2 regions of the Streptococcus parasanguinis ATCC 15912 genome follow, and region 1 is predicted to be linked to the other one. Evidence: predicted binding sites of a transcription regulator. Region 1 holds the regulator's gene; the other holds the start of a gene.
The links. Region 1 encodes NrdR, which represses ribonucleotide reductase genes. Its sites were predicted from a motif close to ACACNATATATNGTGT; they were not measured.
Positions count from the first base shown of each region.

Region 1 (15,345 bases):
ATTTGCCTTTATCATGTACTTTATTGCTAACTTCATGATTAAGAAATTCAATTATGCAACTCCAGGACGTAACGGTAACTATGAACAAAATGATGATGCCCCTGCAGGAGATGGTGCAGCAGCAGGTGCTGCTACAAGCTCAGCAAGCTCACAAGTCATTAACATCATCAACCTTCTTGGTGGACGTGCCAATATCGTAGACGTTGACGCATGTATGACTCGTCTTCGTGTAACCGTTAAGGACGCTGAAAAAGTCGGAACAGAAGAACAATGGAAAGCTGAAGGTGCTATGGGTCTTGTCATGAAAGGACAAGGTGTCCAAGCGATCTACGGACCTAAAGCTGACGTATTGAAATCTGATATTCAAGACGTTCTTGATTCAGGTGAAGTCATTCCTGAAACACTTCCTAGCCAAATGACAGCAGTTCAAAAGGCTGAAGCAACCTTTAAAGGGGTAACAGATGAAGTTCACTCCGTTGCAGATGGTGAAGTGATTAACATTGAAGATGTGAAAGATCCTGTATTCTCACAAAAAATGATGGGTGACGGATTTGCGGTTGAGCCTGAAAATGGCCATATCGTTTCACCAGTTGCTGGTAAAGTTACTAGCGTCTTCCCAACCAAACATGCCCTTGGTTTGGTAACAGATAATGGTTTGGAAGTCTTGGTTCATATCGGTCTAGATACAGTTAGTCTTGAAGGAAAACCATTTGAAGTTAAAGTTACTGAAGGTCAAACAGTGGCTGCTGGAGACCTCTTGGTAGAAGCAGACCTTGATGCGATCCGTGAAGCAGGTCGTGAAACTTCAACAATTGTTGTCTTCACAAATGCAGATGCGATTAAATCTGTTAAGGTCGAACATACTGGTAAATTGGCAGCAAATGCTCCAGTTGCAACAGTAGAATTATAAGAGACGTCGGCAAAGAAAATGAGGTTGGGGCAGTGCACCCGGCCTCTTGCCGTTTCTTGATTTGGAAAGAAGGAGAAATCAGGGGATGAAATTTTTAACATTAAATTCCCATAGTTGGATGGAAGAGAATGCCCAGCAAAAATTTGAAACCCTCAAGGAACAAATTTTAGAAGCACAATATGATGTGATCTGTTTCCAAGAGGTCAATCAAGAGATGGCCTCAGAAACAGTTGAAACAGATGAGTATTATCAAGCCGCGCCATCAGCCGTGGCTATTCACAAGGATCACTTTGTTCACGTATTGGTTGAAGAGTTGGCTGCCCAAGGGCTTCACTACTATTGGACTTGGGCCTACAACCATATCGGCTATGATCACCTCAATGAAGGGGTGGCAGTTCTTTCACGTCAACCCTTGAAGGCAGATGAGATTTTGGTATCCAATATGGATGATCCAACGGACTACCATACCCGTCGAGTGGCCGTTGCTCATACGAGTGTGGATGGAAAAGAGATCGTTGTTGGCAGTGTTCATCTTTCTTGGTGGGACAAAGGTTTCCAATTTGAGTGGCCACGAATTGAAAAGTATTTTAACCAAGTAGAAAAACCCTTTATTTTAGCGGGTGATTTCAATAATCCTGCTGGCCAAGAGGGGTATGAAACGATTTTATCAAGTTCCCTAAAGCTCCAAGATAGCTTTATTGAAGCCAAAGAAACAAAGGGCACTTATACTGTAGGCCCTGGAATCGATGGCTGGACGGATAATCAGGTACCACTGCGAATTGATTACGTCTTTGCAAGTCCAGAATGGGAAATTAAGCGTCTACATGTCATTTTTGATGGTCAAAATAAACCGCTTGTGAGTGATCACTATGGCTTAGAAGCTGAATTATCTCTTTAAAATCAAATGAGAGTTCTAGAATGATTTTAGTTTTAAATTGTTTTAGGACTTTTTTAATTTGTAAAAGAGGAGTGGGGACAAGGAGATCTCCTGTTCTTCTGCTTTCTTTACGATTCATTTTATGGTAAAATGAAGTGTTAAAACAGTTTAAGGAGGTAGCAAATGCGTTGTCCAAAATGTGGTGGAAGTAAGTCTAGTGTGGTGGATAGTCGACAAGCTGAAGACGGGAACACCATTCGTCGTCGTCGTGAATGCGAAGAATGCCATTATCGCTTTACTACCTACGAACGAGTGGAAGAACGGACCCTAGTGGTTGTTAAAAAGGATGGAACACGTGAGCAATTTTCTCGTGATAAAATCTTTAATGGTATTATCCGCTCGGCACAAAAACGACCTGTATCCAGTGATGAAATCGAAGAAATTGTAAACCGGATCGAACAAAAGGTTCGTAGCCAAAGCGATAATGAAATTAACAGTGAGTGTATTGGTTCTTTGGTTATGGATGAGTTGGCGGACCTTGATGAGATTACCTATGTCCGTTTTGCTAGTGTTTACCGGAGTTTCAAGGATGTCGGTGAATTAGAGACCCTCTTGAAACAAATCACGAAGGGAACCAAGAAGAAAAAGGAAAAATAGATGAAGCCCAATACTCCGTTCTCATTTTTAAAAAATAACATTCTTCCACCGGCAGGGCCTGCATTAGAGCAGTATTACCTGCCTATTTTAGAGATGGAAACCGTGACGGTCTATCGCTTTCTGCTCGCATCTTATGATCAAGGTGAAAAAAAACATCTACTTGCCCAAATCTTAAACCACATTGATATGGGGTTTCCTCAATTGTTACTTGCTTTTGATCGTTTGATTGCTATGGGATTGATCGATATCTTTGAGGAGGAAGCTGGCATCGCGATCCGGTTGCACGCTCCTCTTGAGGCGGAGCAATTCTTTTCCAATGCCGTCTATAAACGCTTGCTTGAAAAGAAAATCGGGGAAAAGGCCGTAGAGAATTTGCTCCCAGCGCGCTCTTTAGGGAGTAGAAGGCAAGTTTCCTTCTCGCAAGTCTTTGGACTAGATGCTGGGGAAGCGACTGTTGTTCCAAGTAAGAAACAGCAGTTTGATATGGAGATGTTTAAGCGAATGATGGGGCGTGATGGACTTCGTTTTGCGGATGAAGGAGAAGCAACTCTTGCCCTCTTTGCCATCGCAGAAGAGCAACAATGGACCTGGTATGAAACTTATCTCCTGGCGAAAGAAACAGCTGTAGACCGTATCGTCTCTCCAAAGAGAATGAAACAAAAATTAGCTCAGGCTAGCCAAGAGCAACCACGTATGTCCTATAGCCGTCAGGAAGAAACCATTCTTAGGGAAGCTAAGGCAAAATCTAGCTTACAATTTTTAGCGGAGATTAAGAAGGCGCGCCATGCGACCATTACGCAGAGTGAACGCAAGACTCTATCTAAGTTAGCTGATCTAGGTTTACTAGATGAGGTGATCAATATTATCTTATTGTTGACCTTTAACAAGACCCAGTCTGCTAATCTCAATGAAAAGTATGCTTTGAAAGTGGGAAATGACTTTTCTTACCAAGGAGTCAACAGTGCGGAACTGGCGATTTTAAAAGTCCGGGAACGCCAGAAACAGGCTAAGGTTCAAGGAAACAAGGGGACGAGTCCTACATCAGCCAAGGGCAAGCCAAGTAATGTTCCTAAGTGGAGTCAACCGAACTATCAAAATCAAACCAGTCAAGAAGAAAAGGTGGATCTCGCTAAAGAGAAACAACGCCTGTTAGAAAAACTGAATCAAGGAGGTGAGTAGATGGAAAGTGTAGGTCAAACCATGTCTCACATGAATCGTGCGCGTCAATTTAACTATGAGGATTTGGTCGCACAGATCTTGGCAGACCAAGAAGTCGCTGCCTTTATCAAAGACCGGTCTTTGTCTGAGCAAGAAATTCGTCGTAGTATTTCAAAATTTAATCAATACATCAGTGAGCGCAACCGTTTCTTATTGGGAGATCCGGATTATATTGCCAAAGGTTATAAACCCATCCTCACCATGAATGAAGGATATGCGGATGTCGCTTATGAGGAGACACCAGAGTTAATCGAAGCTCAAAAACGTGCTGCGATCAACCAACGTCTTAACTTGATCAATCTCCCTTCAACTTTGAAAGAAGCGAGTCTAGCCAAGGTAGAGCTCGATGATAAGGGACGATTTGTGGCCTTTGAGGAATTAGCTAATTTTGTAGCCAACTATCCCGAGTATCAAAAGGGAATTTACCTCTATGGTGATTTTGGAGTAGGAAAGAGCTACATGATGGCAGCCCTGGCTCATGATTTATCCGAAAAACGCCAGGCCTCTACCACTCTACTACATTTCCCAAGTTTTGCTATCGATGTCAAAAATGCCATCAGTTCGGGCTTGGTCAAAGAAACCGTCGATCAGGTGAAAAAAGCCAAAATTTTAATTCTCGATGATATCGGTGCGGAACAGATGTCAGCCTGGGTACGAGACGAAATCTTACAAGTGATTCTGCAGCACCGGATGCAGGAAAATCTCCCAACCTTCTTTACTTCTAACTTTAATTTTGAAGAGTTGGAACGTCATTTTGCGTCTTCGCGCAATGGGGATGAAACCTGGCAGGCCAAACGTGTCATGGAGCGCGTGAAATTTTTAGCCAAGGAAATCCATTTGGAAGGAGTCAATCGCCGATGAATGAAACCATCCGTTTAATGAATGCTCATTTTTCTGTTCGCCGGTTTAAGGAAGAAGCCATCAAAGAAGCTGACCTCAAGGAAATCTTATCAGCTGGGCAGATGGCATCAAGTTGGAAAAACTTTCAGTCTTATTCTGTGATTGTGGTCAAAAGCAAGGAAAAGAAAGAAGCTCTCTACGACTTGCTTCCCCAAGAAGCGATTCGCCAATCAGACGTCTTTCTTCTCTTTGTTGGGGATTTAAACCGTGCTGAAAAAGCTGTCAAACTTCATGAGCAGGATTTCCATCCTGAAGGGGTGGACAACTTACTGATCACCTCAGTGGACGCGGCTCTAGCAGCTCAAAATACGCTATTGGCAGCTGAAAGTCTCGGCTATGGTGGAGTCATTATCGGCATGTTGCGCTACTGTTCAGAGGAAGTTGCAGAACTCTTCCGTCTGCCAGACTATACCTACCCTGTTTTTGGGATTGCTCTTGGAGTACCTAATCAGCAGCATGCGGTGAAACCACGCTTACCCTTGGAGCAGATTGCTTTTGAAGAAGAATACCAAGAACAAGACCTATCAGTTGTGACTGCCTATGACAAGGTTCAGGCAGATTATGCTGGAGCGCGTGTAACAGACAGCTGGAGCGAGCGCCTTGCAGCTCAATTTGGTCAACCTGAACAAGAAGAGACCAAAAAACTACTAGAAAAACACAAACTATTATGAAATGAAGAGAGGCGTTCTTGAACCGAAATCTCGCCTTTCATTAGAAAAGAGGAAATCATGGCCCTACCAACTATTGCGATTGTAGGCCGTCCCAATGTCGGAAAATCTACACTCTTTAACCGGATTGCCGGTGAGCGGATTTCCATCGTTGAGGATGTAGAAGGAGTCACTCGTGACCGCATTTATGCAACAGCTGAGTGGTTGAATCGGAAATTTAGTATTATTGATACAGGGGGAATTGACGACGTAGATGCCCCATTTATGGAACAAATTAAGCATCAGGCAGAAATCGCCATGGACGAAGCAGATGTGATCGTCTTTGTTGTTTCTGGAAAAGAAGGGATCACGGATGCGGATGAATATGTCACTCGTATTTTGTATAAGACCCATAAACCAGTGATTCTGGCTGTCAACAAGGTGGATAACCCAGAGATGCGCAATGATATCTATGACTTTTATGCCTTAGGACTGGGTGAGCCACTACCGGTATCCTCTGTCCACGGGATAGGAACTGGGGATGTGCTCGATGCCATCATCGAAAATCTTCCGAATGAAACAGAAGAAGAGAATCCAGATATCATCAAATTTAGCTTGATTGGCCGCCCGAATGTTGGGAAATCAAGCTTGATCAATGCGATCCTTGGAGAAGACCGCGTGATTGCTAGCCCGGTTGCAGGAACCACACGGGATGCCATTGATACCCATTTTACCGATGCAGATGGCCAAGAATTTACCATGATCGATACAGCTGGTATGCGCAAGTCTGGTAAAATCTATGAAAACACTGAGAAATATTCTGTTATGCGTGCCATGCGTGCCATCGACCGTTCAGATGTGGTTTTGATGGTCATTAATGCCGAAGAAGGGATTCGGGAGTATGATAAGCGGATCGCTGGCTTTGCTCATGAAGCTGGTAAAGGTATGATCATTGTTGTCAACAAATGGGATACCATTGAAAAAGACAACCATACCATGAAGCAGTGGGAGGATGACATTCGGGATCAATTCCAATACCTTTCTTATGCTCCGATTGTCTTTGTCTCTGCTCTTACCAAACAACGCTTGCACAAGTTGCCAGAGATGATTAAACAGATCAGTGAGAGTCAAAATACGCGGATTCCCTCAGCTGTCTTGAACGATGTGATTATGGATGCCATTGCCATTAATCCAACGCCGACCGACAAAGGAAAACGCCTCAAGATCTTCTATGCGACACAAGTGGCAACCAAGCCACCAACCTTTGTAGTCTTTGTAAATGAAGAAGAACTGATGCACTTCTCATACCTCCGCTTCTTGGAGAACCAAATTCGCAAGGCCTTTGTTTTTGAAGGAACTCCAATCCATTTGATTGCGCGAAAACGGAAGTAGGGAATATGCGAAAAATAACTGTTTTGATGAAATTTTTGCTTCCCAGCCTCATCATTATTTTTTTAACAGCCTGTCAATCAATACGTCAAGAAAAGTATAAGGGATCCTATGGGAATGGGGATGAATCAATTATTCTGACCATAAAAAATAAGGAGATTCTTAAGACGGAGTTCTGGAAAGAACTGCCCGATATTGATGCTTCTGACTCATTGGAATTTAACTCAGCGAAGGATAGTTTGCTTGAAAATTATGGGCATATAAAGGGAATGGACTATTCTGTTGAAAAATCTAAATCAGGCCATTTGCAGATCCATATAGTGACAGATTTTTCAAAATTGGACCTAAAAACTTGGAACAAAGCTTTTAAGTCGAATAATAAATTGAAGGACTTAACTGACTATATTAAAACGAAAAAAATGTTAGAAGAAAATGGGATGGTCAAGGTTCAGTAAAGTTTGAACATGACTGAAAAATAAAAAAGGACTCTTTGTCAACTGCAAGAGACAAAAAGGGTCCTTTTTATATGAACATCTGAAAGACTAACTAAGTAGAAGAAAAAGACTAATGTCTTTAAATGGGTTGAATAGAAAGTGAAACTATGTCTGAAATAGAATTAAGTTTGTTTGTTTCTTTGTTATGCTTATGGGCACTTGTACGTGTCGTGAGAAAATTTTTAAAGAATTCTTTGATCTTTTGGGGGATGGCTATTCTTTATGGTGCCTCACTCATTCTAATCATTTGGGAATGGGTGATCATGATATCATCGATGACATTTTATGGAGAGATTGTCCAAGAAAGTTATTACTCTCTATTGGTAAAAGGGTTAGCTGTCCTTGGGATTTTTTGGTCCTTCATCAAACTTTTATGCTTGGGAACATTGTACATGATGATTGGAAATGCCTTAATAAAAGACAATTCACAAGATCAAGTCGATCATTAACGGGAAAGATATAGATGTAGAATATAAAAAAGCATCGTGTGACAGTGAGAGATCTTGCCTGCTGAACTCGTGAATAGATTGCCCCCCTTGAGGGGCATTTTTTGTGAACTTTTTAGGAGCTTTAAGGACTTTTTATGTGAGTATCATTGAATAGTAGATTGCCCGAAAACGCCTATTTTAATCAGTTTTATCGAATTAATTTTAACTATACTTTGAAATATGGTATAATAAAGGGATTAATCTAAGGTGGTAAAGATGGCAAAATTAATTCCTGGGAAGGTTCGTTCACAAGGGAGCCTTCTCTATGAAGCTGGGAAAGTTTCCCTTCAGGAAGTAAAAGAAAAATACCTGTATTTTCGGGTGGAAGAAGAAAGCTTGCGTTACAGTTTGGATGACGATGCCGTTTTTTGTAGCTGTGCTTTCTTTCAAAAGAAAAAATTCTGTACACATCTGGCAGCTGTAGAAGCTTATCTGAAGAACGATGACAGTGGGAAAGCAGCTCTTGCAAGTCTTGAAGAAGATGCCACTGCAACAGAGGAAACTCAGGAAAAGGTCTCTTTTGGAAGTTTGTTTTTAGACCAGGTCCTTCCAAAAATCGAAAAGAAAGAAACCCGCTATGTCTTATCAGCCGTTGGGCAGGAGGATGAATACTCTGGTCAATTCTTGTGGACCCTTCGCATTCGTCGCTTGCCAGACGAGCGCTCTTATGTGATCAGAGATGTGCTAGCTTTTTTGCAGACCCTTCAAAAAGAAGGTCATTTTGCTATCGGTAAAAGTTATTATGAACCTATTTCTTACTTAGAATTTGATAGGGCTAGCCAGGATGTGATCAATTTCCTACAGGGCTTGGTCACAGATGGTGGATCGAAAGAGCAAGATTTCTTTCCAAATGCTGGGCGCCATCTCTATTTTCCACCGACTCTTTTTGAAGAAGCTGTGGAATTACTGATGAATTTGGATTCTTTTCTCCTGCAATATAGCTTGTATGACTTTTCAGAGGTCTATTTTCAGGATGTCCATGGGGAGGAAGATCTCTTTCATTTTCAGGTGGAAGACCATGGTGATTTTTACGAATTGATCATTACTGAGCCACAGGTGAAGGTCGTCGAGTCTGCTGTTTATCTGTTTCGAAATGGTGTCTTCTATCACCTGACCCCCCAACAGCGGACCCTATGGAAGGCTATCCAGGATCTTCCAATGGATCAGGATCGAAAAAAACGCCTGCATTTTGATCCAACGGACCAGACCAAACTTTCCTATAGTTTAAAAGAGTTTAAAAAACTGGGGCAAATAACAGCACCGACGAGTTTTCTAATCCATGATTTCACTCCAGAATTTCATTTTGATTTGGCACAGGACCAGACTGTTTTACTAGATGTGGTCTTTCAATACGAAGATCGTGCGGTGACCACGCGTGAGGAGCTTCTCAATCTTCCTTATTCCAGTGATTTTGATAAGGAACAAGAAGTCTTTGCAACCATGCTAGCAGCAGGTTTTACGGATGATTTTTCTTCTCAAAGAAGTCCTTTATCAAGTGAGCAAATCTATCCATTCTTTCACCAACAGATCCCGACTTTTGAAGCCTTAGGAGAGGTCGTCCTCTCTGATAGCCTTTTAGATCTTTATCAAGTGGAGCGTCCAAAAATTGATGTGAAAACCAATGGCAGTCTACTGGAGATTGGCTTTGACTTTGAGAGTGTAGATCCAGCTGAAGTGGACCAGGTCCTCAAAGCACTGGTGGGGCAAGAAGATTATTTTGTCAGCCATACAGGGAAAGTTCTTGTCTTTGATGAAGAAACCAAGAAGATCAGTCGGGCTTTAGCAGATCTGCGCGCTAAGATGAGCAAGGGTGGGAAACTACAAGCCCGCCGGATTGCTGCTTATCAGCTATCTGATTTGTTGGCAGATCAAGACAATGTTCATTTTTCAGAAGAATTTCAAAATTTGGCTCATGATCTGACTCATCCAGAAGATTACCAACTTCCTCAGATGACAATCCAAGCAACCCTAAGGGATTATCAAGAGATCGGGGTCAAATGGTTCTCCATGCTAAATCATTATGGTTTTGGTGGTATTTTAGCGGATGATATGGGGCTTGGGAAAACCCTACAGACCATTTCCTTTTTGACCAGTGTTGCAAAAAAAGAAACTAAAATCTTGATTCTAGCTCCGTCTAGTCTCATCTACAACTGGAAACAAGAATTTTCAAAATTTGCTCCTCAGATGGAAGTAACAGTCGTTTACGGCCTCAAGCAACATCGCGATGAACTTATCGCAACCAATCCTCAGGTAGTCATTACGAGTTACGCCTCTTTCCGTCAGGATGTGGAGGAATACCAGAAAAATCAATATGAATACCTAATTTTAGATGAAGCTCAGGTCATGAAAAATGCCCAAACCAAGATTGCTCAACACTTACGTGGATTTGAGGTGCCGCATATATTTGCTCTATCTGGGACACCGATTGAGAACCATGTGGGAGAGCTTTGGTCCATTTTCCAAATTGTTCTTCCTGGTCTGTTTCCAGCTAAAAAAGAATTTCAAAAGTTGAGTCCTGAGACCATTGCGCGATTTGTCAAACCTTTTGTCCTGAGACGGAAAAAAGATGAAGTACTCCAAGAATTACCGGACTTGATTGAAACAACCTATCACAATGAGTTGGACGAAAGCCAAAAAACGATCTATTTAGCCCAATTAAAGCAAATTCAAGATCGGGTTCGAAGTTCTAGTGAGGAAGAATTAAATCGGAGTAAGGTTGAAATTCTCTCAGGTCTCATGCGCCTTCGTCAAATCTGTGATACTCCAGCCCTCTTTATGGAAGACTATCAAGGAGATAGTGGAAAATTGGAGAGCCTTCGAGATCTTTTGGGTCAAATCAAGGATGGTGACCATCGAGTTTTGATTTTCTCCCAGTTCAGAGGTATGTTGGATATCCTAGAGCAAGAGATTGATCAGCTTGGCATGACTTCCTTTAAAATCACGGGTTCCACCCCGGCTAAAGATCGTCAAGAAATGACCAATGCCTTTAATGCTGGAGAGCGCCATGCTTTTCTCATTTCTTTGAAGGCAGGAGGAGTCGGATTGAACCTCACTGGAGCCGATACTGTCATCTTAGTCGATTTGTGGTGGAATCCTGCAGTGGAAGACCAGGCTATTGGCCGTGCCCATCGAATGGGTCAGGAACAAAATGTTGAGGTTTACCGCATGATCACCCGTGGAACGATTGAAGAAAAAATCCAGGAACTCCAAGCATCTAAAAGACACTTGGTCTCAACGATTCTAGATGGAACGGAAACACGATCTAGTTTATCTGTTGAGGAAATTCGTGAGATTCTTGGAATTCAATCAGAATAGCTTGAAAAATTCTGTGAATAGTTTATAATTAAAGGAGTGTCGAAAGGAAGAAAGCATGACAGAAAAATATTTTCCTCAAGTAGGGGATAATGAGTTGATGTTAACAGAGATGCCCCACATGAACCTGTATGATGATACAGACTTGATTAGTAACATTACAGGCGATTATGTAGATAAAAATTATTTGGAATGGCAACCAATTGCTGAAAATACCAAACCCAAGCATCCTTATCATCAATCATTAGAAGAGCCCCTGCCAAAAAGACGGCCAGTAAGAAAACCTGATTTTAAAGAACCGATTGATAAAAAAAGTCCTGCCAATCGTTATGCAGAGGAAGCTAGAGAGCGTGCGCGTGAAGATTTGAAAAAGAAACGTACAGCTCCCTACCTGACTACAGAGCCAGTGGCTACCACAAGTAAGCGGAAAAAACCGTTTATTTCAGAACGAAAACCTGGCCAGCCAACAGCACCTTTCCAAAAGGAAAACCCGGGCGAATTGTTGAAATATAGCAAACGCTTGCGTCAGGATCAGTTGATCCTTGCTGAGTTCGAATCTGCAGAAGAACCAGAAGTCGCAGAACCTACTGAAAAGAAAAACAATTATGATTTCTTAAAGACCAGCCAAATATACAATAACGATCAGCACAAGTTGAAACCACAGCCGATCAAGCAAGAATTGGATTTAACCCATCTAGATCAAGAATAAGGAGAAAACATGTCTAACACATACCATTTTATTGGAATTAAAGGAGCAGGGATGAGTGCTTTAGCTCTCATGCTTCACCAAATGGGACATACAGTTCAGGGGTCAGATGTTGAAAAGTATTACTTTACGCAACGTGGCTTGGAACAAGCAGGAATTAAAATTTATCCATTTGATGTGAAAAATTTAGAAGGGGACAAAATCCTCATTGCTGGGAATGCTTTCCGTCCAGATAACAATGTGGAAATCGCTTATGCAGATGAGCACGGCCTAACCTATAAACGATACCATGAATTTCTTGGTGAATTTATGCGTGACTTCGTCAGCATGGGGGTTGCCGGAGCACACGGAAAAACCTCAACAACAGGGATGCTTTCTCACGTCTTATCAAATATCACCGATACCAGTTATTTGATTGGTGATGGGACAGGTCGTGGCTCTGCTGCAGCTAAATACTTTGTTTTTGAATCAGATGAGTATGAACGCCACTTTATGCCTTATCATCCTGAATACAGTATCATCACCAATATTGACTTCGACCATCCAGACTATTTCACAAGTTTAGAAGATGTCTTTAATGCCTTTAACGATTATGCTAAACAAATCAGTAAGGGACTTTTCATCTACGGGGAAGACAAAGAATTGCGTCGGATTACCTCATCTGCACCAATTTATTACTATGGTTTTGACAAAGAGAATAATGATTTTGTAGCAAGCAATTTGCTTCGTTCAACGACTGGGTCAACCTTCAATGTTCATTTCCGTGGAGAAGACTTGGGGCAATTCCATATCCCAACTTTTGGTCGCCACAACATCATGAATGCTACAGCAGTTATTGGCTTGCTTCATATTGCAGGATTTGACTTAAATTTGGTCCGCGAGCATTTGAAGACTTTTGCTGGAGTGAAACGCCGCTTTACTGAAAAAGTGGTTAACGGAACAGTGATCATCGATGACTTTGCGCATCATCCAACAGAAATTATTGCTACCTTGGATGCGGCTCGTCAAAAATATCCAAGTAAAGAAATCGTAGCCATTTTCCAACCACACACCTTTACACGGACCATTGCCCTCTTAGATGAATTTGCTGAAGCGTTGAATCAAGCAGATGCTGTTTACTTGGCACAGATCTATGGTTCTGCACGGGAAGTCGATCACGGAGATGTGAAGGTTGAAGATTTGGAAGCAAAAATTGTCAAACGTTCAGCGATTATTACAGCTGAGAATGTTTCTCCTCTTCTTGACCATGACAATGCGGTCTATGTCTTTATGGGAGCTGGAGATATTCAAACCTATGAATACTCATTTGAGCGTTTATTATCTAGTTTGACACATAGTGTACAATAAAGAGATGATTGAGTCTGGAATCGATTGGTTCCAGACTCAAATTTATCTGTCCGCTGAAGAATCATGAAATGAGGAGAGCAGGATGATGATTCGACAAATCACCCCGGCTGATCAAGAACAGCTGTTATTGCTAGAAGAAGAACTTCATGACAATGAAGGAAAGGAGCACAGGGCCACTCTTGAGGAAGCGCTAGGTTCGAAGGAAGCCATTTCTTTGCTTGCAGAGCAAGGTGGCGATACTGTGGCTTACTTGTTGGCGACAGAAGACCATCATTTAAAGGGGGACCTCATCGTATTGCGATTAGCAGTGAGGCCAACTTTTCAAGGTCAAGGATATGGTGCTATTCTGATCGCTGCTTTAAAGGATCTAGCTGTTCAAAAGGAAAAGAAAGCTATTTGGATCGATTGTTCAGAAAACTTACTTTCTTACTTTGCCCAGCAAGGATTTCGAGATGAAGCTGAGTCTGATCGAGGTGTCCATATGGTTTGGGAACGATAGAAAGAGTAAATGATGAAAGAAAAAATTCACATTAGACAAGCAGAGCTGCAGGATTTGGATGCTATCGAGCGCATTGAGCTTGAGAATTTCTCAGAAGAAGAAGCGATTGCGCGTGAGATTTTAAGAGATCATATCGAAAAGATTCAAGCGACTTTTCTTGTAGCAGAGTGCCAAGGTCAGATTTTAGGGTATTTAGAAGGACCTGTTAGACCGGAGCGCTATTTGATCGATTCCTCTTTTTCAGAGGTTGAAGATCTAAGCCATCTAGAACAGGGTTTTATTTCCATTACGAGTCTATCCATTGCCAAAGAAGCCCAAGGGCTAGGGGTTGGAACCCTCTTGCTTGAGGCGATGAAAGAGATTGCGGTGAAAGATCATCGTCAAGGGATCAATCTAACCTGTCATGATTATTTGATTCCTTATTACGAGAAGCAAGGATTCACCAATGAAGGTCTTTCGAAATCCCAATATGCGGGTGAAGTTTGGCACAATCTGGTCTGGGGAAATGAAAACCTTGATTAAATAGGTATTTTGAAGAAGAAGGGCGATTTGTATTGCTTTTCTAAATCTTTTAAGATATAATATTAAGGATTATGATGAGGGAGGTCAATTATTTGACTGATAAATCACAAGACAGTGAGAAGTTATTAAGCTTCAAAGAGCAGATCCTCAGAGACTTAGAAGAGGCAAATGAGCAACTTCTAAAGATCGAAAAAGAGTATGATCTACCTGATCGAAGCATTGAAACCCCTTCTTCACTGAAAGAGGAGGAAGAAGCAACACCACCTCCAAAAGAAGAAGCTGTTGTGGCTTCCACAGAAATACCAGTGGAGCCAGAAAAGGCGACTCCTATTGTAGAAGAAAAGAGTGAGTCCACAAAGCCTTTTATAAAAGAACCAAGTCAGGAACCGGTAGAGGAAAGCTTATCGCGCTCTTCTCGTAACCAGCGCCAACAAAAACAAAAGAAACAAAATAAAATCGCTAAACGAATTGTGCGGACAGTGGTCAGCCTTTTGCTGGTTGTGATCGTGGCTACAGGGATCTTTGCAGTGACCTATATCCACTCAGCTGTCAAGCCAATGGATAAAAATGCAACAGAATTCGTGACGGTTGAGATTCCAGCAGGTTCAAGTAATCGTGAGATTGGCGCGATCCTTGAGAAAAAAGGACTCGTGAAAAATGGTCAGTTCTTTAACTACTATACCAAATTCAAGAACTATAGCAATTTTAAATCCGGTTATTTCAACCTTCAAAAGAGCATGGATCTAGAAACCATTATCCAAAAACTGCAGGAAGAGGGGACCAAAACTCCTCAGGCTCCAGTTCTTGGAAAGGTGACGATTCCAGAAGGCTATACCATTGATCAGATTGCGACGGCTATCACAGCAGATGTCTCTAGTAAGAAGGCAGGAAAGACTCCATTTAAGAAAGAAGATTTCTTGAAGGCTGTCCAGGATGATGCCTTTATTGAGAAGATGGTGGCCAAATATCCTAAGCTCTTGGCTAACCTGCCAAGTAAGGATTCTGGTGTTCGCTACCGTTTGGAAGGTTATCTTTTCCCAGCAACTTATAACTATGGGAAAGATACCACAGTGAAAGAAATGATCGATCAGATGCTGGCGGCCATGGATCAAAACTTAACCCCGTATTATGAAACACTTGAGAGCAAGAACATCAATGTAAACGAAGTATTGACCCTTGCTTCCTTGGTTGAAAAAGAAGGGGCGACGGATCAAGACCGCAAAGATATCGCAAGTGTCTTCTATAACCGTTTGAACCAAGACATGCCTTTGCAAAGTAATATTGCAATTCTTTATGCCGAAGGGAAGCTTGGTCAAAAGACGACCTTGAAAGAAGATGCAACGATCGATACAGAGCTGGATTCACCTTATAATATTTAT
Region 1 is NC_015678.1:1,076,885-1,092,229, reverse strand. Features, by position in the region: gene HMPREF0833_RS05200 (PTS transporter subunit IIBC) at 1-910, shown strand, start outside; gene HMPREF0833_RS05195 (endonuclease/exonuclease/phosphatase family protein) at 996-1,808, shown strand; gene nrdR (transcriptional regulator NrdR) at 1,971-2,444, shown strand; gene HMPREF0833_RS05185 (replication initiation and membrane attachment family protein) at 2,445-3,623, shown strand; gene dnaI (primosomal protein DnaI) at 3,624-4,523, shown strand; gene HMPREF0833_RS05175 (nitroreductase family protein) at 4,520-5,233, shown strand; gene der (ribosome biogenesis GTPase Der) at 5,291-6,601, shown strand; gene HMPREF0833_RS05165 (DUF1307 domain-containing protein) at 6,607-7,053, shown strand; gene HMPREF0833_RS05160 (hypothetical protein) at 7,200-7,541, shown strand; gene HMPREF0833_RS05155 (DEAD/DEAH box helicase) at 7,797-10,895, shown strand; gene HMPREF0833_RS05150 (hypothetical protein) at 10,951-11,601, shown strand; gene murC (UDP-N-acetylmuramate--L-alanine ligase) at 11,611-12,945, shown strand; gene HMPREF0833_RS05140 (GNAT family N-acetyltransferase) at 13,028-13,444, shown strand; gene HMPREF0833_RS05135 (GNAT family N-acetyltransferase) at 13,457-13,966, shown strand; gene mltG (endolytic transglycosylase MltG) at 14,026-15,345, shown strand, end outside.

Region 2 (15,345 bases), 870 kb from region 1:
TAGGTTACCAGAAAGAGTCGATTTAGCCACGACTTCTCGGAAGGCATCGTGGGTACGAGTCCCTTTGATATAATCTTCTTTTGAACCAATTTCGATCAAGCGATCTAAAACATCGACATTCTTCCCATAGAAGTCTGGCTTGAACAACATGAGCTGTTTGAGATGGACATCATCGAACTTCACTCCGTAATAGCGATTGAGGTAAGAAAGCCCCAGAAGTACGGCAGCCTTGTTATCTTCAATTTTCTTGATGAGTGCCCGTTTGGCAGCCTCATCCGTGTTTAATTGATGGTCTTGGTTTTCAACCAGTTGTTTGACAAAGTGAGTCAGATTGTCTTTGACTTCTTGGAAGCTTTCTTCGAGGTAAAGGTTCTTAATGGCATTGACTTTGTTAGGTCCTGTTCTACCTAGGTGCGTGTAGATTGGGTCAGATTGTAATTCGACGGGATTTAATGTTTCAACAATGGCACTAATGAGATCTCTCCGGTCTTTGTCCACCATATTCGGCGTGTAGACCACTTCACCGAGCTCCGCTACGCTGTACTCTTTCACTTGTTTGACTTTTGAATCTTTCGGTGAAATGCTAAAGATATCTTTTGTCTTATCCGAGTAATGGATCAGAATATGGTCGGCATCCCCCAGTTCTGTCACAAAGGTATTGCCTTTCATGGCCGTCACCGACAAGGCTTCTTTTGTCAAGAGAGGACTTCCTGTAGCCAATTTATTTCCTTGATCCACAATCCACTCTTTGTTGTAGAATGGTTGCAGTTTTGCAATATTGCGGTAAGCAAGTTCGCGAGTGGCATCGTAGCCATCAATTGCCTTGTATTGATCGTCTTTGCTAACAAGGTTATTGAGCGTAACTTCAATCGGTTTACTGTTGGTAAATTTATCAGCAGTGATTCCCATTGCTTCAATCTTCTGCTCAGCTTCTGCCAGCGAGATGCTTGGGATTCTACGGGAATTGTTAAAGGATTTCTTCCCTTCACTCACGCCCTCCACACTGTAATTGCGCTTGGTTCTTGAATAGGTGAAGTAATCATCTGCATCGATATCCGAGTGTCCGAAGACCATCTCACCAGTTTTGACTTTCATCATGGTGATATTGTCTTCAATAGTCCCCAAGGCCCAGTTGGTCCCGAGTAATCCACCAGATTGAACTGCTTCTTTGAGTTCAATTGAACCTTTAGCAAGTGAATTTCTGAGAACCCCTTCTTTACCTACTGTGTGGTTATTTCCACCATTTTGAGAGGAATAAACGAGACCTGCCGCTTTGGCTTTGTTACCAGTGATTTCAGCATCAACGTAAGCTTTTTCAACGACACCTTTCCAGTTCTCACCAATAACACCTGCTAGATAGCCACCTTTATTGCCAGCAGCGTGCAGTTTCCCGATGAAGGCAACATTACTGACCTTCCCACTGCCATCAATTTTATTGATGATCCCTGCTACATCGTTGTTTCCAACAACGCTTCCTGTTACTTTAACATTTTCGACAATCGCATTATTTTTTATGACACCTGCGATTGGTGCTACTCGATCTGTCCCAGGTAGGTCAATCGCAACATTTTCAAGCAAGAGATTCTTAACAGTACCACCTTCGATGTTACCAAATAACGGTCTCGTAATGTTATGGATAGCAAATTTATTGCCTTCTGTACTTTCCAATATTCCCTTGAAGGCATTGGTTACATAAGACTTGCCAGCTGGTTGCACATTACTTGCATTCATACTGCTACCAAGCTTAAAGGTACCAGTCGGATTGGCTTGCATAGCTTTTACAAGTTCGTTGAAATTGTAATAGACATCTCCTTCATGAGCTTTCGGCTTCGCAATATAATGGACATAGTCCTCACTAAACTGCTTGTCCGCAGTCCGTTGGATCAGATCTGGAGCTTTGGCTGTTATTTTGTATAAGGTCGCTCCCTCTACCGTCACTTCTTCAATTTTATCAACAGCCAGTTTTGTGACCTTATTATCATGGGTGGTAACCTTTAAGTAATAAGGTTTCACATCCAATGGTGTTTCAGACAAGAGGCTACTATCTGTCTCAAGACCTTGGTCATCCACGCTAATCAGACTGGTTTCCTTGATGTTTTTGACTTCAACTTTTTTAAGGTCAAGTCTTAGTGGCTCTTCCTTGAGAATCTCTTCTTCATCCCCATTTCCGCGGTCATAGACCATGGTCGTTGCCAGCGTATAATCCTTGTAGTAGTCTAAATCCAGTAAGGCAGCTGCTAAATCAGACTCTGAAAGGGCAAAAGTTTTCACCACTTGATCGCCCTTCTTCAACACCGCCTGGATGGACTTGATGGTCACACCCTCTGGTTTGTCTAAATGATAGCTAGCTTTGGCACTGCGCTTCAATTCTTCCTTATCGACCTGGGTCAAGGTTAAGGTTGGCTTGTCTAGTTCTTTGGTCCCTTTTTTAATGATCCGATCTTGGGCTTGTTCAACTACTTCCTCCGAAACTGTTGGAGCATCCGCAGTTTTTACACCTTTAATGGTCTTATAGACTTTGCTGATTTTCTTCTTCCCGTTTTTACCTGCTTGAGAAACTGTTTCGCTTCCTTTCAGCAAGGTGGCATCCTGTTCGATTACCGTCTTAAATGGAATTTCCTCAAAAGAAATATCCTCTGTTTGGCCTTCAATCACCTTACTTCCACGACTAATTTTTTCTGTCACAGGAGCTTTTACCGTTTCAGTTGTCGTGCTGAGGGGCTCTCCAACCTTTTCGCCATTGACCGTTTTATAAACACGGCGAATTTCCTGGCTACCAGCTTCGCCTTTCTGAAGGAGGATTTCTTCATCGGTGTAACGATTGGCATCCGTTACATACTCTGTTTCATATGGAAGGATTACCGTTTCTGTCTCCGTCACTGTCCCTTCGGTCACTTGGTAGGCTGGATTCTCTGATTGAACAGGAGCTTCGCCAACATGACCTTCTTCTTGTGTCCCTTTAGCTTCCACTACTCCTGTATAGGCTGGAGCCTCTGGTTGAACAGGAGCTTCTCCCACGTGACCTTCTTCCTGCGTCCCTTTAGCTTCCACTACTCCTGTATAGGCTGGAGCCTCTGGTTGAACGTGAGCTTCTCCCACGTGACCTTCTTCCTGCGTCCCCTTTGCTGTTACAACTGGAGAAGGGCTTGGTTGAGGGGTTGGTTGCGCATCTTCTTTTGTACCGACGGCAATAATTTGCGAAACCGGTTCTTTAGTGAGCTTGCTTTCAGCTACTCTGCGAACTTCTTGTCCATCTACTACACTCACTTCCGTAAATATAGTCCGCTCTCCATTTTGGCCAGCAGTCAGCACCCTAGTTTGCCCTTTGGCTAATGTAGGATCAGCTTGGTTGATAATTTCAAATGGGATAGGCTCAGTAGAGACTTCAAGGCTTGGTTTTTCAACTTGAGGAAAGGCTGGAGCGACTTCTGGGGTCACACGCGCTTGTGCTTCCACTTGTGGAATCCCTGTGCTTCTTTTGATCGTCCCTGCTACAGAAAATTTCGTTTCCTGCTTAGCCTTTGTTTCTTGTGAATCCGTCTTTTGGACTGGCGAGTAGTGCAGATAGCCCACATAGTCGTAGCCGTCAATTTGAATCACGCCATTTGCAAGATCTTTGCTCGATGAGATCGCAAGATCCTGATTATAAGCGCGAAAAATTTGATTTTGTAGCGCAGCGACTTCAACTGGAACTAAAAGACTTTGTCCCATGGCTCCAATCAAAAGGACGCCCATGACCTTCTTCCGGTGCTTTTTAGAAAGTAAGAGGACCGCAAATGAAGCTGTGGCTAGACTTAGGCCAAAGAGGGCGATTTCCTGACTTCCTGTTTGGGGAAGAACTGGCTGAGTTGCCTCCTTCTTCTTATAGACTAAATAGAAGGTATCTTCATTTTGGTATTCTTCAGGAATTGCATGAATTACCTGTTTTTTTTCATCAGCAGTTAGCTCTTCTTCTGTCACATATCCTAAGTGAACGTTTGCAGGTAGGGTCACCTGATCAGCTTTGACAGGACGAGCTCCTAACAGACTTCCTCCCAATAAAAAGGCTCCAATGGCCACTGGACCAACCCCAACGGATAATTTCCGAATCGAATATTTGGTCTTCTTTTCAAAAAATTGTTTTGCTTTTTTCATCCTAAAATTCCTATATAGTAATATTCAAACCTCAGGTCAAAGCCTTATTTTATATGGAGAAGGAAAATAGTTTCCGAAAACAAGGAACTTCCCGAGATTTTTTACCTTCACCTATCTTATCTTTTTTCTTCTATTTTAGCAAGCACTAAAACTCAAAAAAATAAACTGTTTTATTTATAGGAAGAAAGCAAAACAAAAAACGCCTCGAAAGGCGTTTGTATCATAGTTCTATTTATAAGGATTGGTACAAATCATTGTATCGTTGACTAGCCGTATCCCATGAGAAGTCACGAGTCATAGCTTGCTCTTGCAGACCATACCAAGCCTGTTTGTCTTTGTAGTAGACAGCCAAAGCTTCATCAACTGCCCAGTTAAACCAATAGCCAGACAAATTATTGAAGCTAAAGCCTGTTCCACTTCCATCAACAACATTATACGGTTGAACCGTATCTCGAAGTCCGCCGACTTCATGCACCAAAGGAAGGGTTCCATAACGCATGGCCATCATTTGAGAAAGACCACACGGTTCAAAGCGGCTTGGCATCAAGAAGACATCTGACGCTGCATAGATTTCTTGGGCCAATTGGACATCAAATGTGATATTAGCTGAAAGTTTATCTGAGTAGGCTTGACCGAACCAAGCAAAGGCATTTTCAAATCCAGGATCTCCTGTACCGAGCAAGACAATCTGAATATCCTTTTGCAAGAGTTGATGCAACTCTTCTACCACAACATCAAAACCTTTTTGGCGTGTCAAACGAGAGACGATCCCAAACAAAGGTACATCATCGCGAACGGGTAGACCGACACGTTCTTGAAGAGCTCGTTTACTAGCTGCTTTACCTGAAAGATCTGAGAGACTGAAGTGATACGTCAGAAGCGGATCAGTTTCAGGATTATATAGATCCGCATCAATCCCGTTAACAATACCGGTCACCTTGCCAGACTCCATCCGAAGGATCTGATCCAAGCCACAACCATATTCAGAAGTCATAATCTCATGTGCATAACTAGGAGATACGGTTGTCACACGGTCAGCATATAGAATGCCGGCTTTCATCCAATTCAGGCAATCATTCCACCGAAGCGTTCCGTCTGCATAGCGTTCAAATCCCACTCCGAATAGATCCCATAACATTCCTGGGTCAAACTGACCTTGGAATTCCAAATTATGGATGGTCAATACTGTCTTAATCCCATGATAAGCTTGAATCCAACGGTATTTCTCCTTAAGCAAGAAAGGAATCATCGCTGTATGGTAATCATGTGCATGAAGAACATCTGGAATGAAGTCAACCCGTTCCATCGTTTCTAAGGCCGCAAGCTGGAAGAAGGCAAAGCGTTCGCCATCATCAAAGTCACCATACACATGGCCTCTAAAGAAATAGTGTTGGTTATCAATAAAGTAAAAGGTGACTCCATCGCGCACAATGCGTTTCACACCAACATATTGACTTCTCCAGCCAACTTTGGTCTCAAAATGCAAGACATCTTCGATTTGATCTCCAAACTTGGCCTCTACCATATCATAGTATGGGAGGATCACGCGCACATCATGACCACTTTTAGCTAAGGATTTAGGAAGAGCGCCAATGACGTCTCCCAACCCCCCTGTTTTAGAAAACGGTGCTCCTTCAGCTGCAACAAATAATAGTTTCATTAGACAATATCCTCTGTAACAATCGTTCCTTTTTTAACCACGACAGGTGCTTCTTCTGTCCCACGAATCGTCACACCAGCAGCCACTTCGGCCCCCTTATCCAGGATGGCATGTTCGACGATTGCATTTTCATGAATTACAACACCAGGGAAAAGAAGACTACTACGGACTTCTGAACCTTGATGAAGGTGTACCCGGCGTGAAACAACAGAGCGTTCAACGGTTCCTTCTACAATACTACCAGAAGCAAATTGGGACGATTTGATATTTGAAGTCTTGGAATAATAAGTCGGCTCTTCATTCTTCACTTTTGTATACACCTTTTGATTTGGTGAAAAGAGCTTCATGAATTTTTGGTTTTCCAACATATCCAAGTTTGCTTGATAATAGGATTCAACTGAGTGAATATTTGCTAGGTAGCCTGTATATTCAAAAGCAAAAGCATTGTATTCCACCGCCAAATCACGCAAGATATAGCGCAATTTTTGTGGGTATTCTTTCTTAGCTTCTTCTTCTATTTTTTCAATCAACCAAGGAGTATCCACAATAAAGACATCTGTTGACATGTTGTATACTTCATCAGGATCCTTGCCATCAAAAAGTTTTTGCTCTGTAACATGGTCTGTTTCATCAATTTCCAAGACAGCATTCACTTCAGAGATATTTTGAAGATGCAACTTTTTATAAACCACTGTAATCGGACGATCAATGGTATTATGAAGGTGGAAAATCTGATTGAGGTCAATATTCATTAATACATCACAGTTCAAAGCAACTGTTTGGTTAGAACCAGACCGTTTCAAGTAGGTCAATAATTGTTGGTAGTATTCTGGCCCTACCGTTGTATTTTCAACTGGAGTATTATAGATTCCGAGGTAATAGTGGCTCAATAAAGTAGACAAGCCCCACTCACGACCTGAACGAATATGGTCAAAGACCGAACTAATATTTTCTTGTTGGAAAATCCCAAAAACACTACGAATACCAGCATTTGCAAGACTAGACAATGGGAAGTCGATTAAGCGGTATTTCCCATCAAACGGTAGGGATGCTACCGGACGATGGCTAGTCAAAGTGGACATATCATGATACCCAACTGTATTTCCTAAAATGGCTGAATATTTATCAATCTTCATCTGTTGCTACCCCCACTTTTTCATTGTAACCGACAACTTGTACTTCCTCTGTTCCATCAATCACGACACCTTCTGCAATGACTGCACCTTCCCCGATAATCGCGCGTTTCACGACAGCTCCTTTACCGATTATGGCATTGCTCATCACGACAGCATCTTCGACAACTGCTCCTTCACGAACTTGAGCTTCTGTTGATAAGATGGAGTGTTTGACTGTACCGTCTACCGAACAACCGTCGACGACAAGAGAATCTTCGACGTGGCCATGTTCCCCAAAGAAGTTCGGTGGAGAAATGAGGTTGCGTGAATAGATTTTCCAGTGACGATCGCGACTATCCAAGGCATTATTTGGATCGATATATTCCATATTGGCTTCCCAAAGAGACTCAATCGTACCAACGTCTTTCCAATAACCATTGAATTCATAAGCATAAACACTTTCGCCTGATTCTAGATAAGTTGGAATGACATTTTTACCGAAGTCTGACATATCGATATCACTCTTTTCAGCAGCAATCAACATATTGCGCAGACGAGCCCAGTCAAAGATGTAAATCCCCATGGAAGCCTTGGTAGATTTTGGTTCAGCTGGTTTTTCTTCAAATTCGACAATCCGATTATTGGCATCTGTATTCATGATTCCAAAACGGCTTGCTTCCTTCAAAGGTACATCTAGGACGGCAACAGTCAAGCTTGCATTATTATCCTTGTGCGCTTGAAGCATATCATCGTAATCCATCTTATAGATGTGGTCCCCAGATAAAATCAAGACATATTCCGGATTGATGCTATCGATATAGTCGATGTTTTGGAGGATAGCATGGCTAGTTCCTTCAAACCAACGATTTCCTTCACTAGCTGAATAAGGTTGGAGAATAGACACACCCGTATTGATTCCATCCAAACCCCAGCTGGAACCATTCCCAATATGGCTGTTAAGGGCAAGTGGCTGGTACTGTGTAATCACACCAACATTGTGAATTCCTGAGTTGGCACAGTTTGATAGCGCAAAATCGATAATCCGATAGCGCCCACCAAATTGAACCGCAGGTTTTGCGATGTTTTTGGTTAATTTTCCAAGACGTGTTCCTTGCCCACCGGCAAGAATTAAAGCGAGCATTTCATTCTTCATTGACTACTTCCTCTTTTTAAAGCCTGGACTCCCATAGAGTCAACCGATCGTCATTTCTTATCTGATGTTTTAGATTTTGTCTTACGCACCTTGCGTTTCACCTTCCAAATGCTAGCACCTAAAGCCGGCAAAGTAAAGGTCAAGGTTTGTTCATAATCCTTCCACAGTCCCTCTTGAGACTGAACTGTCGGATTGTGCTCTTTCCAGACACCTCCCCATTCTTCTAATTCTGTATTCCAAATTTCTTCATAGACCGCTGATACAGGCACACCAATCGTAAAGTCCTTGCGTTCTACTGGTGCCATATTGAAAACGCACACCAAAAGATCGCCCTTACGATTTTTCCGGACCATAGACAAGACGCTCTGATCCCGGTTATCTGCATCAATAATCTCTAAGCCATCAAAGCTATCATCAATCTCCCACAATTCCTTGTGTTCCTTGTAGAAATGATTGAGCTGAGAAGTGAAACGACGCATCTTGGCGTTCATTTCATCCTCTAGATTGCCCCATTCCAGTTGCTCTTCTGACTTCCATTCCAAAAATTGACCAAATTCCGAACCCATAAAGAGTAATTTTTTTCCTGGATGGCAAATCTGATAGGTCAAAAGGTTACGGAGTCCAGCAAATTGATTGTAACGATCTCCCCACATCTTGTGCATCAAACTCTTCTTGCCATGCACTACTTCATCATGTGAAAACGGAAGAAGGAAATTTTCAGAAAATGCATACATATAACTAAAGGTTACCAGATTAAAGTCAAATTTCCTGTAGACCGGGTCTTCCTCATAGAATCGGAGAATATCATTCATCCAACCCATATTCCATTTATAGTCAAAACCAAGACCACCTTCTTCTTCAGGGCCTGTGACCTTTTGACCAGCAGAACTTTCTTCTGCAATCATCATAACATCTGGGTGTTCGTTCTTGATAATCGCATTCAAACGTCTGAGGAAATGAACCCCTTCATAGTTGAGGTTTCCCCCATCAATATTTGGTGTCCATGGACCGCTATCGTAATCAAGATAGAGCATATTGCTCACGGCATCAACCCGAATTCCATCTAAATGATAGGTGTCAATCCAAAACTTCAAACTAGAAATCAAGAATGATTGTACTTGATTTTTTCCTAAATCGAAGTTCAAAGCTCCCCAACCATAGTTATGGGCCCGATGTTCATCCTGATACTCAAAAGTTGGTGTTCCATCATAATAAGCCAAGGCATCATCATTGATAATGAAATGACCAGGTACCCAATCCACGATAACACCGATATTATTGAGATGACATTCTTCCACGAAGTCTTGAAACTCTTCTGGACTACCATAAGTCTGTTCGAGTGCAAAATAACCCATGAGCTGATATCCCCAGCTCAGTCCCAATGGGTGGGCCATAACTGGCATAAATTCCACGTGAGTGTAGTTCATCTCAACTAGATAAGGAATCAGTTCTTCTTTTAGTTGTTTAAAGGTATAGGAACTGTGATCTTCATTTCGTTTCCACGATCCTGCGTGCACCTCATAGATATTAACAGGTCGTTCCTTAAAACCAAGCTTTTTACGGCGTGCCCTCCAAAGACCATCTTTCCAGTTTTTCTCTGGGATGGTCTTAATAATAGATCCTGTATTGGGTCTCTTTTCCATCCATAACGCTAGAGGATCAATTTTTTGTACCTGATGACCATTTTGTCGCGTCACCAAGTACTTGTATATATCTCCCTCTTTTGCATCGGGACAGAAGACTTCCCAGACGCCTCCTTCATTACGAACCATTGGAATTCTACGGGCTTCCCAATCAGTGAAATCACCAATCAGATCAACAGCCTGTGCATTTGGAGCCCATACACGGAAGGTGTAACCTTCTTGATCTCCTTCGAACTCTTTGTGAGCTCCTAAGTACTCTTGAAGACGGAAATTATCCCCTCTTCCAAACGTCCATAAGTCTGTGCTTCTATCCATAAACTCACCTCTTTATATTTTTGAAAGCGTTTTCTACGTGTTTTTATTTTACTATAAAATCACTTAATTTTCAAGCTTATTCCTGTAAAATCATGTAAAATTATCAGGAAAATTTTTGTCATTTTCTATCCCGAACTTTTTCTTTGTTCTCTTCGTTTTCCTCCTAATCTTACTTATGATTATACTATATATCTTAGGGATTTCAAACAAAAAACCGAACAACCCTTCTAATATTTTTATTACTAGCTAGTTGATTACGAATAAAAACAAACATTTCTCTTGTTTCATTAGAAAAAATCATATAAGAAAAGACTAAGACAGAATTGTCTTAGTCTTGTTCGACTCTTAGTCTACATTCACATATTCTTTTGAAAGTTCAAGAACTTCTTCCATTGTTGAACATTCAGTCAGAGCACGGTTAGCGTATTCTTGCATTTTAGCAGTGTCCAATTTCTTCATCAAGCTACGTGTACGAAGGACAGATGTAGCTGACATAGAGAACTCATCCAAGCCCATTCCGACAAGAAGTGGAACAGCAGTTTGGTCACCGGCCATTTCACCACACATACCAGCCCATTTACCTTCAGCGTGAGCCGCTTTGATCACATTGTTGATCAAGCGAAGGATAGATGGGTTATATGGTTGGTAAAGGTATGAAACTTGTTCGTTCATACGGTCAGCAGCCATTGTGTATTGGATCAGGTCGTTTGTACCAATTGAGAAGAAATCAACTTCTTTAGCAAATTGATCAGCAAGCATTGCCGCAGCTGGAATTTCAATCATGATACCTACTTGGATATCATCTGCAACCGCTACCCCTTCAGCAACCAATTTCGCTTTTTCTTCCTCGAGAATTCCTTTAGCAGTACGGAACTCAGTCAACAAAGCAACCATTGGGAACATAATCCGCAATTTACCGTGAACAGATGCACGAAGTAAAGCACGCAATTGTGTACGGAACATTTGGTTACCTGTCTCAGAAATAGAGATACGCAAAGCACGGAAACCTAAGAATGGGTTCATTTCTTTAGGAAGATCGAAGTAAGGGAGTTCTTTATCTCCACCGATATCCATTGTACGAACGACAACAGGTTTACCGTTCATACCTTCAAGAACAGCTTTGTATGCTTCGTATTGATCATCTTCAGTTGGGAAGTCTTGAGAATCCATGTACAAGAATTCTGTACGGTAGAGACCAACAGCTTCTGCACCGTTATCATTTACACCTTCAACGTCTTTAGGTGTACCGATGTTAGCAGCCAATTCGAAATGTTTTCCATCGGCAGTAACTGTTTGAGCATCTTTAAGGAGAGCCCATTCAGCTTTTTGTTTCGCGTAAGCTTCACCAGCTGCTTTGAACTCTGCGATTTGTTCTTCAGTAGGGTTGATCACCACTTCACCAGTGATCCCTGAAACAGCCAAAACATCGCCATCTTTGACAAGTTCTGTAATATTGTTTGTACCGAGAACGGCTGCAATTTCAAGTGTACGCGCCATGATAGCTGAGTGACTGGTACGTCCACCGATGTTAGTAACAAAGGCTTTTACGTACTTTTTGTTCAACTGAGCTGTATCAGATGGTGTCAAGTCATGCGCTACCACGATTGCTTCTTCATTGATAGAAGCAGGGTTAGGCAATTTCTTACCAAGCAAGTTAGCAAGCACACGTTTTGTAACGTCACGAATATCCGCTGCACGTTCTTGCATGTAAGGATTGTCTTCCATTCCTTCAAAGATCGCAATGAACATGTCAGTGACTTCTTTTAAGCCTGCTTCTGCATTGATTTTTTTTGTACGAATCGTTTCTTTGATCTGACCAACCATTTCAGGGTCAGCGAGAACCATCATATGCGCATCAAAAACTTGCGCTGCTTCTTCACCAAGGCTTGCTACTGCATTCTCCCGAATAAGAGAAAGCTCGTTTTGTGAAGCTTCAAGAGCTGCATCCAAACGAGCTTCTTCTGCACTTGTATCTTCGACTGAAACTGTCTCAAATGATAAGTCTGGTTGAATGAGCAAATATGCCTTAGCAACGGCAACACCGTCAGATGCTGCAATTCCTTTTAGCATTTTTGTCATATTTTAAGCCAATCCTTCTTTAGTCATTGTTTCTGAGATAGCTGCGATAGCATCATCAGCGTCAGCACCTTCGGCAGAAATCACAACGTCAGCACCTTGACCAACACCAAGGCTCATAACACCCATGATTGATTTCAAGTTAACTGATTTACCTTTGTATTCAAGAGTGATGTCTGATGCAAATTTACTTGCAGTTTGAACCAACAAAGTTGCTGGACGTGCGTGGATACCTGTTTCTGCCACAATGTGGAAATCTTTAGAAGCCATAATTGGACTCTCCTTTTAAAAAATAGTTTTGAGCTACCTTTTGATAACCCTTACAATTTGGTATTATATCATCTTTTGAAATATTTTTCAAGATTTTTATCACTGACTTACAGAAAAAGACTGCGAAAAATCGCAATTTTAATACATTTTAACGCTATTTCTAGGAATATATGAAACAACCTTTCAATTTTCTACTATATAAAAGGTCAAATTTTCCCTCTATTTTCAATGATTTTATTTTTCAAACCACAGGATATTGATTTATAAGAATATTATTCCTAGTTAAAGATGCTTAGAAACCTATTCCTATCCTCTTTTTTGGAAATACGCATCCTTTACAAACCACAATATATTGTGGTCTAAAAACACCATTCCATATCTTTGCACAATATTTAGTTAAATTTTGTTGACAAGTAACTGGAATTTGTTTATACTGATTACAGATTTATATTTCGATAGGAGAACGGAAAAGAAATGGTAACCATTTATTCAAAAAATAATTGTGTTCAGTGCAAAATGACGAAGCGATTCCTTGATAGCAATCACGTAGAATACCGCGAAATTAACTTAGACGAACAGCCACAATTTGTAGAGCATGTTAAGAGCCTCGGTTTCAACGCTGCTCCAGTTATTCAAACACCAGATGAAGTATTTTCTGGTTTTCAACCAGCTAAGTTGAAGAAACTTTCTTAATAAACACAGTATTTTTCTTGAATAAGGTCTAGCGTTAGCAACCTAACACTAGACTTTTTACTTGTAAAGAGAGGACTTCTCCTCTTCATTTTTTTGAACTAGAAAAGGATTATTATGGGATTAAAATCTCTTGAAGATGTGACGTATTTTCGTCTTAATAATGAAATCAACCGTCCAGTAAACGGCCAAATCATGCTTCATAAGGATAAAGAAGCTTTGGATGCTTTCTTTAAAGAAAATGTTGTACCAAATACTAAAACCTTTGACTCGATTACAGACAAGATTCAGTACCTTCTCGAGCACAATTACATTGAGAGAGCATTTATCGAGAAATACCGTCCTGAATTTTTAGAGGAATTGGCCCAATTTATCAAAGACCAAAACTTCCAATTCAAGTCCTTCATGGCGGCCTATAAATTCTATAACCAATATGCTCTGAAAACAAATGATGGAGAATACTATCTTGAAAGCATGGAAGACCGTGTCTTCTTCAATGCTCTCTATTTTGCAGATGGAAATGAAGCTATCGCGCGAGACATCGCAAACGAAATTATCCACCAACGCTACCAACCAGCTACTCCTTCTTTCTTAAACGCTGGACGTGCCCGCCGTGGAGAATTGGTTTCATGTTTCTTGATCCAAGTAACCGATGATATGAATGCGATCGGACGTTCTATCAACTCTGCCCTTCAACTGTCTCGTATCGGTGGTGGGGTTGGAATTTCCCTCAGCAACCTTCGTGAAGCCGGAGCACCGATCAAAGGGTATGAAGGAGCAGCTTCTGGGGTCGTACCTGTTATGAAACTCTTTGAAGATAGCTTCTCTTACTCTAACCAATTGGGACAACGGCAAGGGGCTGGGGTTGTTTACCTCAACGTCTTCCACCCAGACATCATCGCCTTCCTGTCTACTAAGAAAGAAAATGCTGATGAAAAAGTTCGGGTGAAGACTCTTTCACTTGGTGTCGTCGTGCCAGATAAGTTCTACGAGTTGGCTCGTAAAAATGAAGAAATGTACCTCTTCAGCCCATACTCTGTGGAACGTGAATACGGAGTACCATTTAACTACATCGACATCACTGAAAAATACGATGAGTTAGTCGCTAATCCAAATATCCGCAAGACAAAAATTAAGGCACGTGATTTGGAAACTGAAATTTCTAAATTGCAACAAGAATCTGGTTACCCTTATGTGGTCAACATTGATACAGCCAACCGGGCTAACCCTGTTGATGGGAAAATCATCATGAGTAACTTGTGTTCAGAGATCCTACAGGTTCAGGAACCAAGCTTGATCAACGATGCCCAAGAATTTGTTCAAATGGGAACAGACGTCTCATGTAACCTTGGTTCAACCAACGTGGTCAACATGATGACTTCACCTGATTTTGGTCGTTCGATTCGTGCCATGGTTCGTGCTTTAACCTTCGTTACAGATAGCTCTCATATCGTGGCCGTTCCAACAATTGACCACGGAAATAAACTGGCGCATTCGTTCGGACTTGGAGCTATGGGACTTCACAGCTACCTTGCGCAACAATTGATTGAATACGGATCACCTGAGTCTGTTGAGTTCACAAGTATCTACTTCATGCTCATGAACTACTGGACTCTCGTAGAATCTAACAACATCGCGCGCGAACGTGGTGTTACCTTCCACAACTTCGAAAAATCTGATTATGCCAACGGTACTTACTTTGATAAGTACACGACTGGAGAATTTGTACCAAAATCTGATCGCGTCAAAGAACTCTTTAAAGATATCTTTATCCCAAGTGCAGAGGATTGGGCAGAACTGCGTGCTAAAGTTCAAGCAGATGGTCTTTACCACCAAAACCGCCTAGCTGTCGCACCAAATGGATCTATCAGCTACATCAATGACGTATCTGCTTCTATCCACCCAATTACACAGCGGATTGAAGAACGCCAAGAGAAAAAAATCGGTAAGATCTACTACCCTGCAGCAGGATTGTCAACGGAAACGATTCCTTACTACACTTCTGCCTACGACATGGATATGCGAAAAGTCATCGATGTCTATGCTGCTGCAACTGAGCATGTAGATCAAGGTCTTTCACTGACCCTCTTTATGCGTAGCGACATTCCAAAAGGGCTCTACGAATGGAAAACAGAAAACAAACAAACCACTCGTGACTTGTCTATCCTTCGGAACTACGCCTTTAACAAGGGTATCAAGTCTATCTACTACGTTCGTACCTTTACAGATGATGGTGGAGAAGTTGGCGCCAACCAATGTGAAAGCTGTGTCATCTAATCCGCTATCCTA
Region 2 is NC_015678.1:202,495-217,839, reverse strand. Features, by position in the region: gene HMPREF0833_RS01080 (ZmpA/ZmpB/ZmpC family metallo-endopeptidase) at 1-4,134, opposite strand, end outside; gene glgA (glycogen synthase GlgA) at 4,367-5,794, opposite strand; gene glgD (glucose-1-phosphate adenylyltransferase subunit GlgD) at 5,794-6,930, opposite strand; gene HMPREF0833_RS01065 (glucose-1-phosphate adenylyltransferase) at 6,920-8,062, opposite strand; gene glgB (1,4-alpha-glucan branching protein GlgB) at 8,113-10,020, opposite strand; gene ptsP (phosphoenolpyruvate--protein phosphotransferase) at 10,366-12,099, opposite strand; gene HMPREF0833_RS01050 (phosphocarrier protein HPr) at 12,103-12,366, opposite strand; gene nrdH (glutaredoxin-like protein NrdH) at 12,841-13,059, shown strand; gene nrdE (class 1b ribonucleoside-diphosphate reductase subunit alpha) at 13,174-15,333, shown strand.
Region 2: nrdH (glutaredoxin-like protein NrdH) is a predicted target of NrdR. The motif match lies at 12,709-12,724, and genes of this name have one in related genera.